DNA from 4 places in the Gluconacetobacter entanii genome. Region 2 is predicted to be linked to each of the others. Evidence: riboswitches for the same ligand, from Rfam matches in the RefSeq annotation. Region 2 holds a riboswitch; each other region holds the start of a gene.
The links. Region 2 has a riboswitch for cobalamin ahead of HNH97_RS13555 (DUF2147 domain-containing protein). Riboswitches for the same ligand answer to the same signal wherever they lie in the genome.
Positions count from the first base shown of each region.

Region 1: it holds a riboswitch for cobalamin, as region 2 does, so the genes downstream of both, HNH97_RS01025 (TonB-dependent receptor plug domain-containing protein) here and HNH97_RS13555 (DUF2147 domain-containing protein) in region 2, are expected to answer to the same signal.
Region 3: it holds a riboswitch for cobalamin, as region 2 does, so the genes downstream of both, HNH97_RS15655 (carbohydrate porin) here and HNH97_RS13555 (DUF2147 domain-containing protein) in region 2, are expected to answer to the same signal.
Region 4: it holds a riboswitch for cobalamin, as region 2 does, so the genes downstream of both, HNH97_RS12230 (DUF1636 domain-containing protein) here and HNH97_RS13555 (DUF2147 domain-containing protein) in region 2, are expected to answer to the same signal.

Region 1 is NZ_JABJWD010000003.1:226,442-230,056, forward strand. It holds gene HNH97_RS01020 (ABC transporter substrate-binding protein) at 1-66, opposite strand, end outside; gene HNH97_RS01025 (TonB-dependent receptor plug domain-containing protein) at 77-2,176, opposite strand; cobalamin riboswitch at 2,296-2,514, opposite strand; gene HNH97_RS01030 (PadR family transcriptional regulator) at 2,658-3,140, shown strand; gene HNH97_RS01035 (DUF1700 domain-containing protein) at 3,143-3,615, shown strand, end outside.
Region 2 is NZ_JABJWD010000078.1:6,165-9,779, reverse strand. It holds gene HNH97_RS13565 (uroporphyrinogen decarboxylase/cobalamine-independent methonine synthase family protein) at 1-263, shown strand, start outside; gene HNH97_RS13560 (aromatic ring-hydroxylating oxygenase subunit alpha) at 271-1,359, shown strand; gene HNH97_RS13555 (DUF2147 domain-containing protein) at 1,430-1,903, opposite strand; cobalamin riboswitch at 2,290-2,524, opposite strand; gene HNH97_RS13550 (hypothetical protein) at 2,718-3,203, opposite strand; gene HNH97_RS13545 (hypothetical protein) at 3,184-3,615, opposite strand, start outside.
Region 3 is NZ_JABJWD010000107.1:1,867-5,481, forward strand. It holds gene HNH97_RS15655 (carbohydrate porin) at 1-1,525, opposite strand, end outside; cobalamin riboswitch at 1,682-1,913, opposite strand; gene HNH97_RS15660 (CbtB domain-containing protein) at 2,243-2,455, shown strand; gene HNH97_RS15665 (CbtA family protein) at 2,469-3,269, shown strand.
Region 4 is NZ_JABJWD010000068.1:19,557-23,171, forward strand. It holds gene cobN (cobaltochelatase subunit CobN) at 1-650, opposite strand, end outside; gene cobW (cobalamin biosynthesis protein CobW) at 750-1,817, opposite strand; gene HNH97_RS12230 (DUF1636 domain-containing protein) at 1,814-2,224, opposite strand; cobalamin riboswitch at 2,402-2,672, opposite strand; gene HNH97_RS12235 (histidine phosphatase family protein) at 2,691-3,230, opposite strand; gene HNH97_RS12240 (CbtB domain-containing protein) at 3,608-3,615, shown strand, end outside.

The DNA of each region.
Region 1 (3,615 bases), on a different contig from region 2:
CGGCAGCGCCCATGCCTGCGTCAATGGGACACAGGCCAGGAAACCGGCCACAACTGCTTCCACCATGCCTTTCATGTCAGTAATTCAGCGTAAACCCGCCATAACCGGCGCGACCGGGTTGCAGGTAGCCGATTGGCTCCTCAAACTGGCGGTTCAGCAGGTTGTCCGCCCGGGCATAGACGGAAACATAGCGGTTGATTTTATAATTGGCGGCCACGTCGATGGTAAAATATCCATGCCCCCTGCCGCATGTGCTGCAGGACTCGCTGCCGATGACCGGCAGGTCACGCCAACTGCTCGTATACAGGATGTTCCCTGAAAATGTCAGGTCGCGGATGGGGGTCCATGTCGTGTTGAAATTGAATTTGTGCTGTGGGCGACGCTGGAGTTCGTCATGGGTCGCCTCGTCCCGGGTATGGGTCCAGGTATAGCTCAGGTTGAACTCAAGGCTACTGAGTGCCTTCCAGTCCAGAAAGGCCTCCACCCCGTACATCCGTGCCTTTGCGACATTGGCGTAGGAATAATTGTAATCATACGAAGAATCTATCGACAGGGAGGACTGGATCAGGTTCCGGACCCTGTTGTCATACCATGTCGCACCAAAATTCAGGCGGTCATGCAGCAGTTTCTGTTCCACCCCCGCGTCATAGCCGATCAACTGCTCGGCCTTCAGGTCGGGATTGCCTTTTTCCGAATACCCGACGCCCACCTGATTGACGAAAAGCTGGTACAGGGAGGGGCCATGAAAGCCTGAACCGGCGCTGGCCTTGATGATGGTTCCGCTGCCGGGCACATGGATTGCGGGCGCGACACGCCATGTCACATGGTTGCCGTAGCGTGAATTGGCGTCATAGCGGATATTGGCCGCACCATAGAGGATGTGCTTCCAGTTTCCCTGATACTGCCCGTAACCTGCGGTCGTATCCATGCTGGCGGATGTATCATATCCGCTATCCCACATGTCGGCGGCCGTATGGCTGGTGTTGAACGTATCATGGAAATGTTCGGCACCGATCAGCACCTGACCATACCGTTTGAAATCGAACGTGCCGTGCCAGTCCACCTTCAGTCTGCTGGAGCGGTAATAATCCGGGTCGGGGTTGACCGGACTGCCATAACTTGTCCCCGTCTCCGTCCAGCGGTTGCGGTTGGTCATGTAACCAAGGCCCAGCACCTGATCGAAAAGCCCGTGGAAGGACACCAGATGCGCCGTCCCGCGGACGATGGCCTCATTCTGGTTGGTCTGTTCCCGCACACCTTTATCACCGTACAGATTTTCACTCTGCAGGTCATACAATGAATAGGAATGATTGTTGCCCTGCACCAGGCGCGCCGTCAGGCCAAGGTCAAGATTGCGGGTCACGTCATAGCCCAGCCTGATATTGGCGCTCCGGTTGTCATTGCGGTTGCCTTCGTGCCGCTGCTGATGATCGGCGCCATAATACCGTTCGATATAGGATGGGATATTATTGAATCCCTCCATCCGGTAATGGGACAATTCAACATTGTAATGAAAGCGCCCCTGGCCGCCACGTACGCCAAGGGTCTGGTTGAAGGTTCCGTAACCACCGCCCTCGATACGGACAAACGGCCTGAAACGCCCCTGCCCCTGCGCCGTGGTGACGTCGATGACCCCCGCCATGGCGTCCGCGCCATACAGGCCGCTTTGCGGACCACGCAGGATCTCGATCCGTCCCATGCCATCGGTCACGAACTGACCGGCATCGAATGCACCAGTTGAGGAACTGCCGTCATTGATGTCCATGCCATCAAGGCGGACCTTGACCTCGTTGGGATTATTGCCACGCATGTAGATGAAGGAGACACCACCCGCCCCGCCCGTCTGCACCACGTTCAGGCCGGGCTGGCGTGTTAGGATATCCGTCAGGCTGCGCCGTTGCTGGGTCTGGATCTGCTTTTCGGTGATGATGGTCATGCTGGTGCCGATATCATCGGCCGATGTCGGCCTGCGCGCGGCACTCACGCTGATCTGGTCGGGCAGGCCATCAGCTCCCGGCAAGACAACCGCCTTCGATTTTCCATTCCGGATGACATACTGCCTGACGGCCTGTTTTTGTGGCGTATCCTGCCCGGCGGCCGTATCGGCATGCGCCATGGCAGCCCCCGCTGTCATCAATATGGTCGAGGCAATCAGCAGATTACGGAAAAAACTCATCGGGTCCAGGTCTCGCGGTCACATCATCGTTGCCACGAGAGCGCGTTGCCACAGGCCGTCCGATCCGCACGGGATCCCGTAACACCACACCGTCAGGACACCCCGCCCGACAGTTCCCGGTCGCAACCATCATGACGGCAGGTCTCCTGGCTCACGGCGTGGGGGCCTGCACAACCTTCCCGGAAAACCGCGGTTTCCAGTGGCCCGGATGGTAACATCCGGTAATGCAAGGCCAGACCGTTTACAGTTGCGGGGACAGCAGGAGCATTGGATCGCAATCCGCACTCCATTCCCTTTTCATCCCCCCGAAAGGGGACACCGTCGGGACGGTTCTGATCGGATGGGGCGGTCTTGTCAACCCGGCCTTCCATGGGCCTTCCGCCACTTCGCCACCCGCACCGGACACGAAACAGAAATTTCAAAACAGGTACCTTGCAATGAATGGTTCTGGTTACTATAAGGTAACTGTCTATGCATTCTTATGGCCTATGGTCGAACGTCCCTGAAAAGATGCGCGAACGGTCTGAAAACTGGAAAGGCTGTGGAACCCAACCTTGTTCAATTCAAGAAGGGCGTGCTGGAACCATGCGTACTGGCCCTGTTGTCGCAGGCTGATTCCTACGGCTATGACATCGCCAGCCGATTGTCCGATGCCATAGAAATGGGCGAGGGCACCATCTATCCCCTCATGCGGCGAATGCAGAAAGATGGGCTTGTTTCGACATATTTTGTTGAATCTTCGTCTGGTCCACCGCGAAAATATTATACCCTGACGGAAAAAGGACGTGAAAGCCTGCATGCACAGCGCAGGGCATGGACGACCTTTACCCGGGCGGTGTCCGCCATCCTTGGCGTTCCCCCCACATCCGACAGTGCGACTGAACCATCTTCTTCACCTGCGGAACCTGCCGACATGCACAGGTCCCCCTCGCTCACCGTGCAGAAAAACACCGGGAACACATAGCCATGAACAGCAGACAGATGTTCCTTGACCAATTGCGCGCTGGCCTCAGAGGGCTGCCGCGGCATGTGATTGATGATATCGTTTCTGAATATGAAACGCATTTCGGTGAAGGGCATGCCGCCGGCCGATCCGACAGCGATATTGCCGCCGCCCTGGGTGATCCTGTGCGTCTGGCCCGCGAATTGCGGGCCGAAACGGGGTTGCGCCGGTGGGAGGATGAACGGAACCTGACGAATGCGCTGGGCGCGGTCGTGGGAGTATTCGGTCTGGCGGCCGTGGACTTTCTTGTCGTGCTTCCGGTGCTGACGACACTGGCGGCGCTGGACCTGGCCTTTTTTGTTACCGGGATTACCATCTGCCTGATCGGCAGCCTTCTCCTGCCGCTGGCTGTTGTCCACCTTGCCCCGGATTTCGGCGGCGACTGGCTTCAGGGCCTGCTGGTCAGCCTTGGACTGGCAAGTGGCGGCGCGTCCCT
Region 2 (3,615 bases):
ACATCGGCATGGCGCAAGGCATCGTGGAACAGACGCTGCGTTCGCATCGGCCGGATCGTCTCATGATCGCGCCATCGGGTGCGTTAAGTGACAGGGATGGCCTGGCTGATCCAGACATCATGAGCGTCCTGCGGCGGAAAATGTCCGAAATCGTGGCCGTGGCCAGCCGGCGCACGATAGCACGTCGCAGCGCATCCATCCGCGACTTTTGCGAAAATGATATCCGTTTTGTCCCATGCGCTGATAACAGCGTGAGACATTGAAAATATCATGACAGGAAATACATCGGAAACAGCCGCCCTGGATGGGGCTGCTTTGCCACAACAGGACATCCGTCGTGTCCGCAGCAATCCGGATTTCTGGTATCCGGTTGCATGGTCTCGCGAGCTTCGTCGGGGCAGGGCGATTGGCGTACGGTACGCGGGGCAACCCATCGTGGTGGTCAGGCCCGAGGCCGGGGCCATCTTTGCGCTGGATGATGTTTGCCCCCACCGGCAGTTACCACTCAGCAAGGGAGAAGTGTGTGGAGATTTCATTCGCTGTGCATACCATGGACTGAAATACAGTCGGCGTGGCCAGTGTTTTTCCCCCGGCATGAAGCTGGAAAACGAACCGCCACGACTGCGGACATGGGCATGCCGGGAGAAGGACGGCCTCATCTTTGTGTTCATGGGGGATCTGGAAAAATCCGATAGCATTGCGCTGCCGGACATTCCGCGTGTCCGTGACCCCCATTACCGCACCCGCCGGTTTGGAAAAGTCGTGCAATGTCACTACAGCTTCATGCATGAAAACCTGATGGACATGAACCACCAAATCTTGCACAGCCGACTGGTCGGAAGCATGAAACCACGGTTTCTAGGCATGGATCGGGGAGAGGATTTTGTGGAGGCCCGCTATACCTTTGCCCGCACGTCTGGCAGGCAGCCGCTGAGCGAGGCCCTGATTTACGGGCAGCGTCGCAAGGATGGCCGGGATTTTGCCTATCGGGATGTCATGACCATCCGCACGCAGTATCCCTATCAGACATTGCGGATCTCGACGGAGGGGATTGATGAACCGGTCATGGAACTGTGGATTGCATATGTGCCACAGGACCGGGAAGAACTGACCAATCGCGTATTCGGGCTTCTATCCATACGCAGGTTGAAAATACCATTTTTACTGGATCTGGCGTGGCCGCTGCTGATCGCCTTTACGGAGCGTGTTTTCACAGAAGATCGCGAAATTGTTGAACTGGAGCAGCAGGCCTGGCGGGAGCAGGACGGCGACCGGAATCAGGAGGTCTTTCCAGTTATCATGGCGCTGCGCCAACTGCTTATCCAGAATGGCATGCCGTCCCGGAAAGATATCGGATAATAAACTGATAGATGCTCATGCCCCGTCTCAAGGCGCATGGGCATCTTCTCCTGACCAGGCACCACGCCGATCAGGTGCTCATTTTGCAGTTCGGGCCGATATGACCGCGATAAGGAAGCCATGTCTGTGTCTGTCCGAACATCGGAATCCCAAGATAGCCCCGTAGCTTGAGTTGTCCGGACTGGTTAACCCACATGCGCGCTTGATAGACATGATTGGTATTGGGGTCGAGAATGGACCCGTTCCACCGATCTGGTTGATCCGGATCCGGCACAAAGTCCCGCAGCATGGGCAACCCACATTCCGAACGGCCCGTCTGGTCGCGTGGGATGTCATCACTATAGTTCAGGCCAACCAGCTTTCCACACAAATGGTCGCCACACCGTGTGATCTCGAAAACACCCTTGTGATTTTTGGTGACCCATTGCCCCAGAACGGGGGGCGGAACTGTTGTCGCTGGAGGAACTTGTGCGTGAACAGCAGCCCCTCGAGTCATGACACTGAGTATTAACGAGACACAGGTTGCTTTTTGCGCAATATTCATGATGTGTCTTTCGTCGCTTCGTACGTGACTAAAATTATGGAACATCGGCGGATTTATCGGAGAATTCGGATCGAAAAGCGCATGATTGATGCCCCGAGGTGCGCGCCATGGGAATGAGCGGCGAGGGTGCTATCTACGGCATGGACGTTTTCCATGAAGTTCTTGTCGCGCCCGCTTCCCACTGCCGCCCCGGCCTGAGGGGCCCAGTACGAGCCTCCAGCAACACTCGGGCGCTCCAGGCCGGTTGGCAGAAACGCGGCGGTCCTACGATGCCGCATCACGATGTCTCCGCCAGAAACAGGAAACATCGGGAGCATTGATCGGCCGCATTGGTCTTCCCATGACGCATGGGAAATCTCCTGCCTTCGGTGCATCCCGCCCGACGACGTGGTTTGCAGACGATGGCAGGTCTCCTGGCTCACGGATCATGGCCAGCCAGTTCATGCCTTCCCATTCCCCAAGGGAAACAGTGGCTCACCCGCAGGTGAACGAACTGGTGGCATACCGCATACAGTTGCGGGAGCAGCCGCTGACTGGCTCCCGGAACAGAATTGTCCAGCCAGAGCGTTACAGCGTTCCCTTTTAACCCGCTCGCGCGGGGCCATCATCAATCAAGGGTCTCATTCCATTATGCGCGAAGTGAGAGGAACGCCCAATTCCTCGAAACGCGATGCCGGCCTGCATGGAACGAAGAGCTTGTTGATGCCAATCAAACTTGTCGCTCCGATCCAATAAGTGTAGGTCACTCAGTGTCTTCATCTTCGAAACACGCGGGCGGGGATACGCGCCCGCGCGTTAGCCACTATGTTGTCAATCAGGCGTTCGGGCTTGATGCGCTATACAAGTGCATGGCGGCGTCACGCGCGCCAATTGTCCATTGCGCGGAAATATAGGCCTGAAGCAAGGCCATGAGCGCCTCGACCCCGTGCGTGTCCGATAAATCGCGGGCTGTATCCACATAGGCGAGAGCTTCTAATAGCAGGGGCGAAAACAGTTCCTCAAGATAGTCGCCCCGCGCCTTCGGCGCAGCGGGTAATCGGCCAGCGGAAGGTACCAGACGTAGGAATGTTTCAAATCCATCCGCACGAATGCGGTCTTCCGGATTGGGGGCAGGGAGTTCAGTCTTGGCTATTGCCTGAATTACATCTTCCCGCAGAGGTGCGGATTCCATAAGGCGGGATACCGAGACAGAACGCTGACGTCGCCGCTGTTGTATGAGAATAAAATCAGGCGAAGGGACGGGAGAGGCCATTTTTCGTTTCACCGGGAATCGGAGCGGATTAACTGGAAAGATCTGCATCGGACAGGCCTTCTTGAGTCAGGATGCGAGCATCCTCGTCACGCCATGCCGCGATCATGTCTGGGTTCTGACTGAGCCATCCAATTCTCTCGGCACAATATACAGGAACTCTGAATTTCTGGCCGCGCTGATTGTTCAGGATTGTTCCTGTCTGGTGCAGGCGCCCGTCTCGTGTCCAGAAAAGACGCTCCTGGTTGGTGATCCCCAGAATCTGTCGAACCTGTCGCGGCGTAAACGGACGAAAAGACAGCGCGGTGATCTGTTTTTCCACCGAGTTGGCAATAGCCTCCAGAGCATCTGTCCTTTCACGCATAATGGCGGCTATAAAGCGGGCGAAAAGCTGCTTTACCTCTGGTAGCCGCAGGCGAAGGGACGAGGATTGATCCAGACAGGCCGCAATAAGCATCCGAAT
Region 3 (3,615 bases), on a different contig from region 2:
GCATGACCATCCACGGCGTAACCTGCGCCTGATAGGTCAGTTCAAGATGGTTTTCATTGCCCTGCACAAGCGTCTGACTGTCGCGGTCAAATTGCCGCAGGCCGGAACTGGCGCGACCAATGCCCCAGCCCAGACCGATCGTGTCGTTATCGCGCCCCTTAAACGGCGCCTTAAGATTCAGGCCGGCGTCAATAGCGAAGCTGATCTGGTTACGATCACCGCCATTACCCGTGGCGCGTACGAACACGCCCACCGAGCGGGCCGATGTGAGCGACGGCCGCCAGATCATCTGGTCGATGATACCATACACCATCCAGTTACCCCGGTCCCAGCGCGGGGTCAGGTCACTTTGTGGCGTGGCAGCAGTGGCGTTGGCCACTGCTGCTCCTAACGAACCGCCATTGCGGTTGTAACGATAGTCGGCGAACTTCGCGGTATCATAGAACCCGCCCAGCTTGTACACGCCCGGCAGGCCAGGATTCTTGGTCACGTTCGACATGTCGGCCGGCTGCGGGTTGAGCGCGTATTGCAGTTCGGTCATCAGCAGGGCACCGGTGCCCATGTTGAAATTGGTGCCGTTGGCGCCATCATAGGTCTGGCTGGTGGGATCGGAATTATAGCCACTGATGGAGCCGGTAGCCTGCTGGATGGGGGTAGAATTATAGCGGTTACCCGGCGGATTGTCGTCCGCTGCGGCAAACATGAAGGTGAACTTCTCGCTCGGCCGGTAGCGGATCCGGATGGCGGGAGACGACAGCGGCCAGGACGGCCCGCCGCCATACAGGTTGACCGAGGGCGCCATGGGCCAGCCGAAATTGGCGTTGAGGTAAAGCGAGGCGTAATCGCTGATCAGGAACTCGGTATCAAGATCCTGCTGGCCGATCTTTACGTCCAGCTTGCCGCCAAGGAAAGACTGCTGGTACCATAGTTCGAACAGGCGGGTGGAACGGTCAGCCTCAAATCCGCTGACAGGGTTGAAATTGGCCAGATGGTCCTGCGAGATCGAGCGCCCGCGTGTCTGCAGTGCGCTGACATTGAACAGCCCGCCCTTCAGCCCGAACAGTTTCTCGGTATCGACGGTCAGCGTGGGCATGGTTACACCGTCGTAGGACGGGCCGGTGCCTGATCCGCCTGCACCATCATTACCAGAAGCCGAACCGCCAGTCCCGTTGCCCCAGAGTTCATCGACTTCCTGGATGTCGAAGCTGATGCCGTGCTTGTACATCCATGACCGCGCGCCCCACATATTGCCTAGCAGGTTACCACTGGTGTCGAGTTTATCGTCACCAGCCGCCTTCTCCGCAGCATCGGCTTGCGCGCGCTCCGAATCACGTATGGTTGCTGGGTCGATCTGCTCAACCAGCGGAGTGGAGTTGCCAAGGCGCGCCCGATCTTCCTCGATCTGGGTCTGAGGAGCCTGAGCATAAGCGGCTGAGTATGCGAAGAGGCTTCCTACCAGAGTGGAATTGATAAAAAGCACACGAGCCGAGCGTCGCGTAACGCCCGGAGAGTCAAGAAATGTCATGGAGGGAGCCTGTCGGGGAAGCGTCGGTAAAAGGAGCAACAATTCCGAATGCAGTCATTTCCCGACTGGGAAACAAACACGCATGCCATCGCGACAGAGCGTCAAAGAAGAAAATGCATCACGCCTTGATCCGCCTCCGGCTCCACCCGCCCGGCGACATATCTGAACTCGACGGTAGGTCTCCTGACTCACGGGTCACCACGTTGCATCCGCCTTCCCAACCGAAGTCAGTGGCTGCTACCCAATCTGGTAGCTGAGGACACAATGCTCGCCGTCTACAGTTGCGGGGGCAGCTGTCGACTGAACTCCCGGGGAAATTGCCCCAGCCAGAGTTATACGACATTCCCTTTTCACCCGTTCGCACGGGACCGTCGACTTGATAGACAGTGTTATAAAATTCTTATCCCCAAAAAGGCAAGACAGGATAATTAGAGAAATCCCTTCCTGATGGATATTGACCGCCTGCGCTTCGGCGTTTCACCTGCAGCCGTGGCAGTTCATGTCAAATTATGTCAGGCTATGCTCTTTTAGGAGTTTTAGATTAAGGGAGAGTAGATTATACCCCTGCAGGCCATAAACGCGGAAGCCGGTGAGATCCCGGCACGGTTGCGCCACTGTAAGCAGGTGTAGAACACAATTTTCTACCCGAAAGTCAGACCCGCGCATGGCTCCGTTCCGAGCGAAACAGGACGCATTTTTCCTGAGGAGTCGTATAAAATGTCTGATACTGCAATAGGTTCCCACGCTATCCCCTCTCCCGCGCCTATTCCCGTCAGGGAGATAGCGCCGTGGTTGGTTTTCGGCTTGCTGATGCTGCTGGCCCTTTATTTTGTCGGCGCAGAGGAAGGGGCGACATCAATTATTCCTGGCATGTATGTGCACGAGTGGGTGCATGACAGTCGCCATCTTCTGGGTTTCCCCTGCCACTGACATGGAAAACAGAATGATGGTCCGCACCCTACTTATTCGCGGAATGCTCGTCGGTTTTCTGGCCGGCATTCTGGTATTCAGTTTCGCAAAAGTTTTTGGAGAACCTCAGGTCGATCATGCCATTGCATTTGAATCTGCCATGGACGAGGCTAAAGCCAAGGCAGATCTGGAGCGAGGCATCCATGATGTTGAAGAGCCGGAACTTGTAAGCCGGAAACTTCAAGCCAGTTACGGATTGCTCACAGGTGTAATGGTTTACTCGACAGCGTTTGGCGGGCTTTTCGCTCTTGTATTTTCTTATGCAAATGGGCGCATGAAAAGCACAGACCCTCGTGTTGTGTCTGTTCTGCTGGCGATAACCGGGATTATTGCCGTATATGTGGTGCCAAGCATCAAGTATCCTGCCAACCCGCCATCCGTAGGAAACCCGGATACAATTGGCATGCGGACAGAATTGTATTTTATAATGATGCTGGTCTCCCTACTGGGGATGATCGCAGCCACAATGCTTCAGGGACGCTTACGTCAGCAATATAATGCATGGACGGCAACCTATCTTGCAGGCGCGTGTTATATTCTGATTGTCTTTACAACAGGCGAGTTACTTCCTGCGGTTAATGAAGTCCCCTCTAATTTCCCTGCTGATTTGCTCTGGAATTTCAGGATTGATTCCTTAGGCATGCAGATCATCATGTGGACCACACTGGGTCTGGGTTTCGGTGCCTTTACTGAATATGCAAATCGAAACCGGTTTGGATATCGTAATGGCGCTAACATTCAGCTTAATGGGGTGACTACACGAAAGTGCATTTAACGTACGCTTAGAGAGAACGTTAAACGAACTATCATGTAAGGTTTAGCTGTAGGCTGAGGCGCATCCCTTTCGGCCGTAGTTTTACAAAAGGTCGCGTAAGTCTCTCGTAACCTGCGCTCGGAAAAAGGTGACGAGTGATCTATCCGCAGCAAGCGCTCAGTTTCGAAGGTGCTATCGTCATGAACTCGAGGCAGACAGGGACTCAATTGTTCGACGTGGTAGATTGAAACAGTAGAAAATGAAGAATGTTTTAAGTGGGCACCGATAGGTAGATTGATCGGACAGTCACTCTATCCAAAGGAACACGCCCGATGTTTTACGAAATTGCCACACACGGCGTGATAAC
Region 4 (3,615 bases), on a different contig from region 2:
GACAGGGCAAGGATGGGGGCGATGTCACCCGCCAGCAGGTGGCTGCGATAGAACACGACGCCCGCGCGCAGGGGCAGCGCCGGGTCCGCCGCGCGCAGCAGGCCGGCGGGTGGCAGGGTTTCGGGCGGGGACGTGTCCGGCGCCGTCTCCGCCATGTCACCCTGACGCGCGAGGCCGGCCATCACGCGCAGGGCGGCGGCCATGTTGCGTGGCCCCCCCGCGCGCAGCAGCGCATCGAGGTGGTCCAGTGTCGCGGCGGGAATGGTCGACAGCGCGGCAAGGCGCGGGTCGGGGCGTGCATCGCCCGCCACCAGCGCCAGCGGGATGCCACCATCGCGGCAGGCGCGCGACAGTTCCTCCACCCCGTAGCGCCAGTATTCCATCCCGCCAAGCAGCCGTACCACCACGCAGCGCGAACGCATGAGGGTATCGGCCACGTACAGGTCGATCGACATGGGGTGGAGCAGGCGCGACAGGCTGGTGATGCGCACCGTGGCGTCACCCGCCGCCCCGGCATCGGCCGCCGCACGCAGGGCCAGCAGGTCGCTGTCGGAAAATGACAGGAACACGATGTCGGCGGGCGCATGGCCGAGGTCTTCGGCCACCGCGTCCTCGTCAAGGCTGCGGACCTCACGCGCCAGGAGATGCATGTGCGTCGTCTCTGTATTTCGTGCTCATGGTCATCGGCTCATGGCGGTTGCAACGGCATCAGGGGCGTTGATGGAAAATAAAAGTTTTCAGACAGTCTTTCAGGCCTGTTGCAGGTCCGCCTCGATCGTAGCGCGCGGCAGGCCCTTCTGCCCGATGATGACAAGGCTGCCGGTGCGCGGCGCGCCTTCGGGCAGGGGACGGTCGAACTGGTGGCGGAAACGGCTGCCCACGCCCTGTACCGCAAGGCGCATCGGCTTGCCCCGCACTGCGGCGAATCCCTTCATGCGCAGGATGTCATATTTTTCCGCCACATGCGCCAGGTGCGTGACAAAGGCGTCGGCGCTGGCCTGTTCGGGGATGGTGGCGACGAAGCTTTCGAAATCGTCATGCTCATGCTCGCCCCCTTCCGCGTCGTGGTGGGAGGGACGGGCCGACAGGTCATCTTCCGCCGCCGCATCCATGCCGAGCAGGACGACGGGATCGACCTGCCCGTCCACGGCATGCACGATCTTGACCGCGCGGGGGATCTCCGCACGGATCTCGCGCTCCACCATGGCGATCTGTTCGGGCGTCATCAGGTCGGTCTTGTTGATGACGACCATGTCCGCCGACAGCAACTGGTCCTCGTACACTTCGGCAAGGGGATTGTCGTGGTCCAGTGACGGGTCGGCCTGGCGCTGGCGTGCAATTTCGTCCGGGTCATCGGCGAAACGCCCGGCGGCGACGGCGGGGCCATCGACCACGGTGATGACGCCATCGACGGTCATGCGCGTGCGCACCGTGGGCCAGCCAAACGCCTTGAGCAGCGGCTTGGGCAGTGCAAGGCCGGAGGTCTCGATCACGATATGCTCCGGCGGCTCGGCCCGGTCGAGCAGGGCCTCCATCGTCGGCAGGAAATCGTCCGCCACGGTGCAGCACAGGCAGCCATTGGTCAGTTCGACGATATCCTCGTCCCGGCAGCCTTCCACCCCGCATGAACGCAGCGTCTCGCCATCAATGCCCAGCGTGCCGAATTCGTTGACGACAATGGCGATGCGCCGCCCGCGCGCCTGCGACAGCACATGGCGCAGCAGCGTCGTCTTCCCCGCGCCGAGGAAGCCGGTGATGACGGTGACCGGCACCTTTGCACGGGCGGCAGGGGCACGGGAGGGGGAGGGTGTGGTCATGAACTTTGCTCCGTCAGGAGGGAGGCGGGAAAACGGCCCAGCACCATGTCCGACAGCGAGGCCGGGCGGCGCGAGGGCATGACGCTGCCGCTGCGTGAGGCGGCATAGGCGGCAAGGTAGGTCATCAGGTCGTCGGCCTTCTCCGGGCCGAGATGGCCGAGCAGCCATCCCCATTTCCCCGGCATGGCGACGATGGCGGTGCAGCCACGGTCGCACGCGGCAAGGCATCTGACCTCATGCACCACGACACTGGTGCCCTGCGCGCGTTCGCGCATCGCCTCGTGCAGGTCGCGCCCGGGTGGTGGCGCGCCGACCGGCAGGCCGCGCAGGCAGGTGACGCAGACATGGATGTGGATGGCAGGGGTGTCGGAACCCGGTGGGGGAAGGGGGACGTCGCCTGTGGTCATTGCACGTTCATCCTGCGCTGTCGTCGCCTCATCCCGGATGGGGGATGTGGACATGGCCGGGGTGCATCGACCGTGCGGCATCACGTACGATGCGCGGCGCGGACATCAGGACGTCATCGCATTCCAGGCACCCCGCCGGACCTGCGACACCAGTAATCGTGCCATGTCCCGCAAGGGCGGGGCATGACGATGATGGCAGGTCTCCTGACTTGTGGCCGGGACAGGGACTGGGGTGTCCGTGCCCGCGCATCCGGCGTCTTCCCGGCCATGGGGGCCAGTGACGTGCCGCGCCATGTCGGACATATGCCGGACACGGGCGACCTGCCGGGCGCTTGACGCCACTTACAGTTGCGGGGGCAGCGACGGCATTGTGTGCGGCGGCCTGCCGCGCCACGCACCGTACTTCCCTGTTTCATCCCTTGCGGGAACCATCACGCGGGCTTTTATACGCCCCCGCCATGCAGAGTCAAAACGCTGCAATCCCCCCTGTTTCACGCACCCGCCATCGGTTGTGGAATGTCAGGACGGTCCGTGTGCATGGCGCGATGTCGAGGGCCGCGAACGCCGCCGCATCCGCGCCAAGCGTCGCCAGCACAAGCGCGCGTATGACCAGCGCATCCGCGACAAGCGCCATTTCCCCGCGATCGGTGGGACAGCATGACAGCCATGCCGCCGCGCGCGCCAGCACGTCGCGCAGGCTTTCGCCCCCCGGTGGGGCGAAGTGCGGGTCCGTGATCCACGCCGCCATGTCCTGTGCGGGCAGGTCACGCAGGGCGCGCCCCTGCCATGCGCCATGGTGGCGCGCGCGCAGGGCGCGGTGGGGCAGGGGCGTGCGCCCGGTCCAGCACCCGACCTGTGTGGCAGCGTCATCGCCACAGGTGACGGGAGTATCCGTACACCAGCGCGCGGCCTGTCCGGGGGGCAGGGCGGGCAGGTCGTCATGGGTGGGAATGATGGCGCGGCGCAGGCAGTCGGGCGCGGGAAGGGACAGGCAGGTCAGGTGCATGGCAGACTTTGGTTTCGTGTGCAGGAGAAGGCGTGTTCTTTTTTTGAAAAAAAGAACCAAAAAACTTCTGTTCTCTTAAGGGATTGTCTGAAAATGCCGTTCGGAAGACATCTGGTGGATTTATAAAGGTTTTTGGTGAAGCTTTTTTCAAAAAGCTTCAGATAACATTGCTTTTTGAAAAAGACGCCACCCAGAACTTTTTATGTTCTCCTCCGTCAGCCCGCGCGACGCAAACACTCTGCGTTCTTGCATCCACAAAGGGAAGTCATGGTTCCCTGCCACCGACCATGCATGCCCGCTGCCCGGTGTGAAGCGTTTGCCGATGGTCGTGAAATCGGTTAGTCGGGGATCACGACTGATCAGGGAGTGCATTTGCCATGAACCA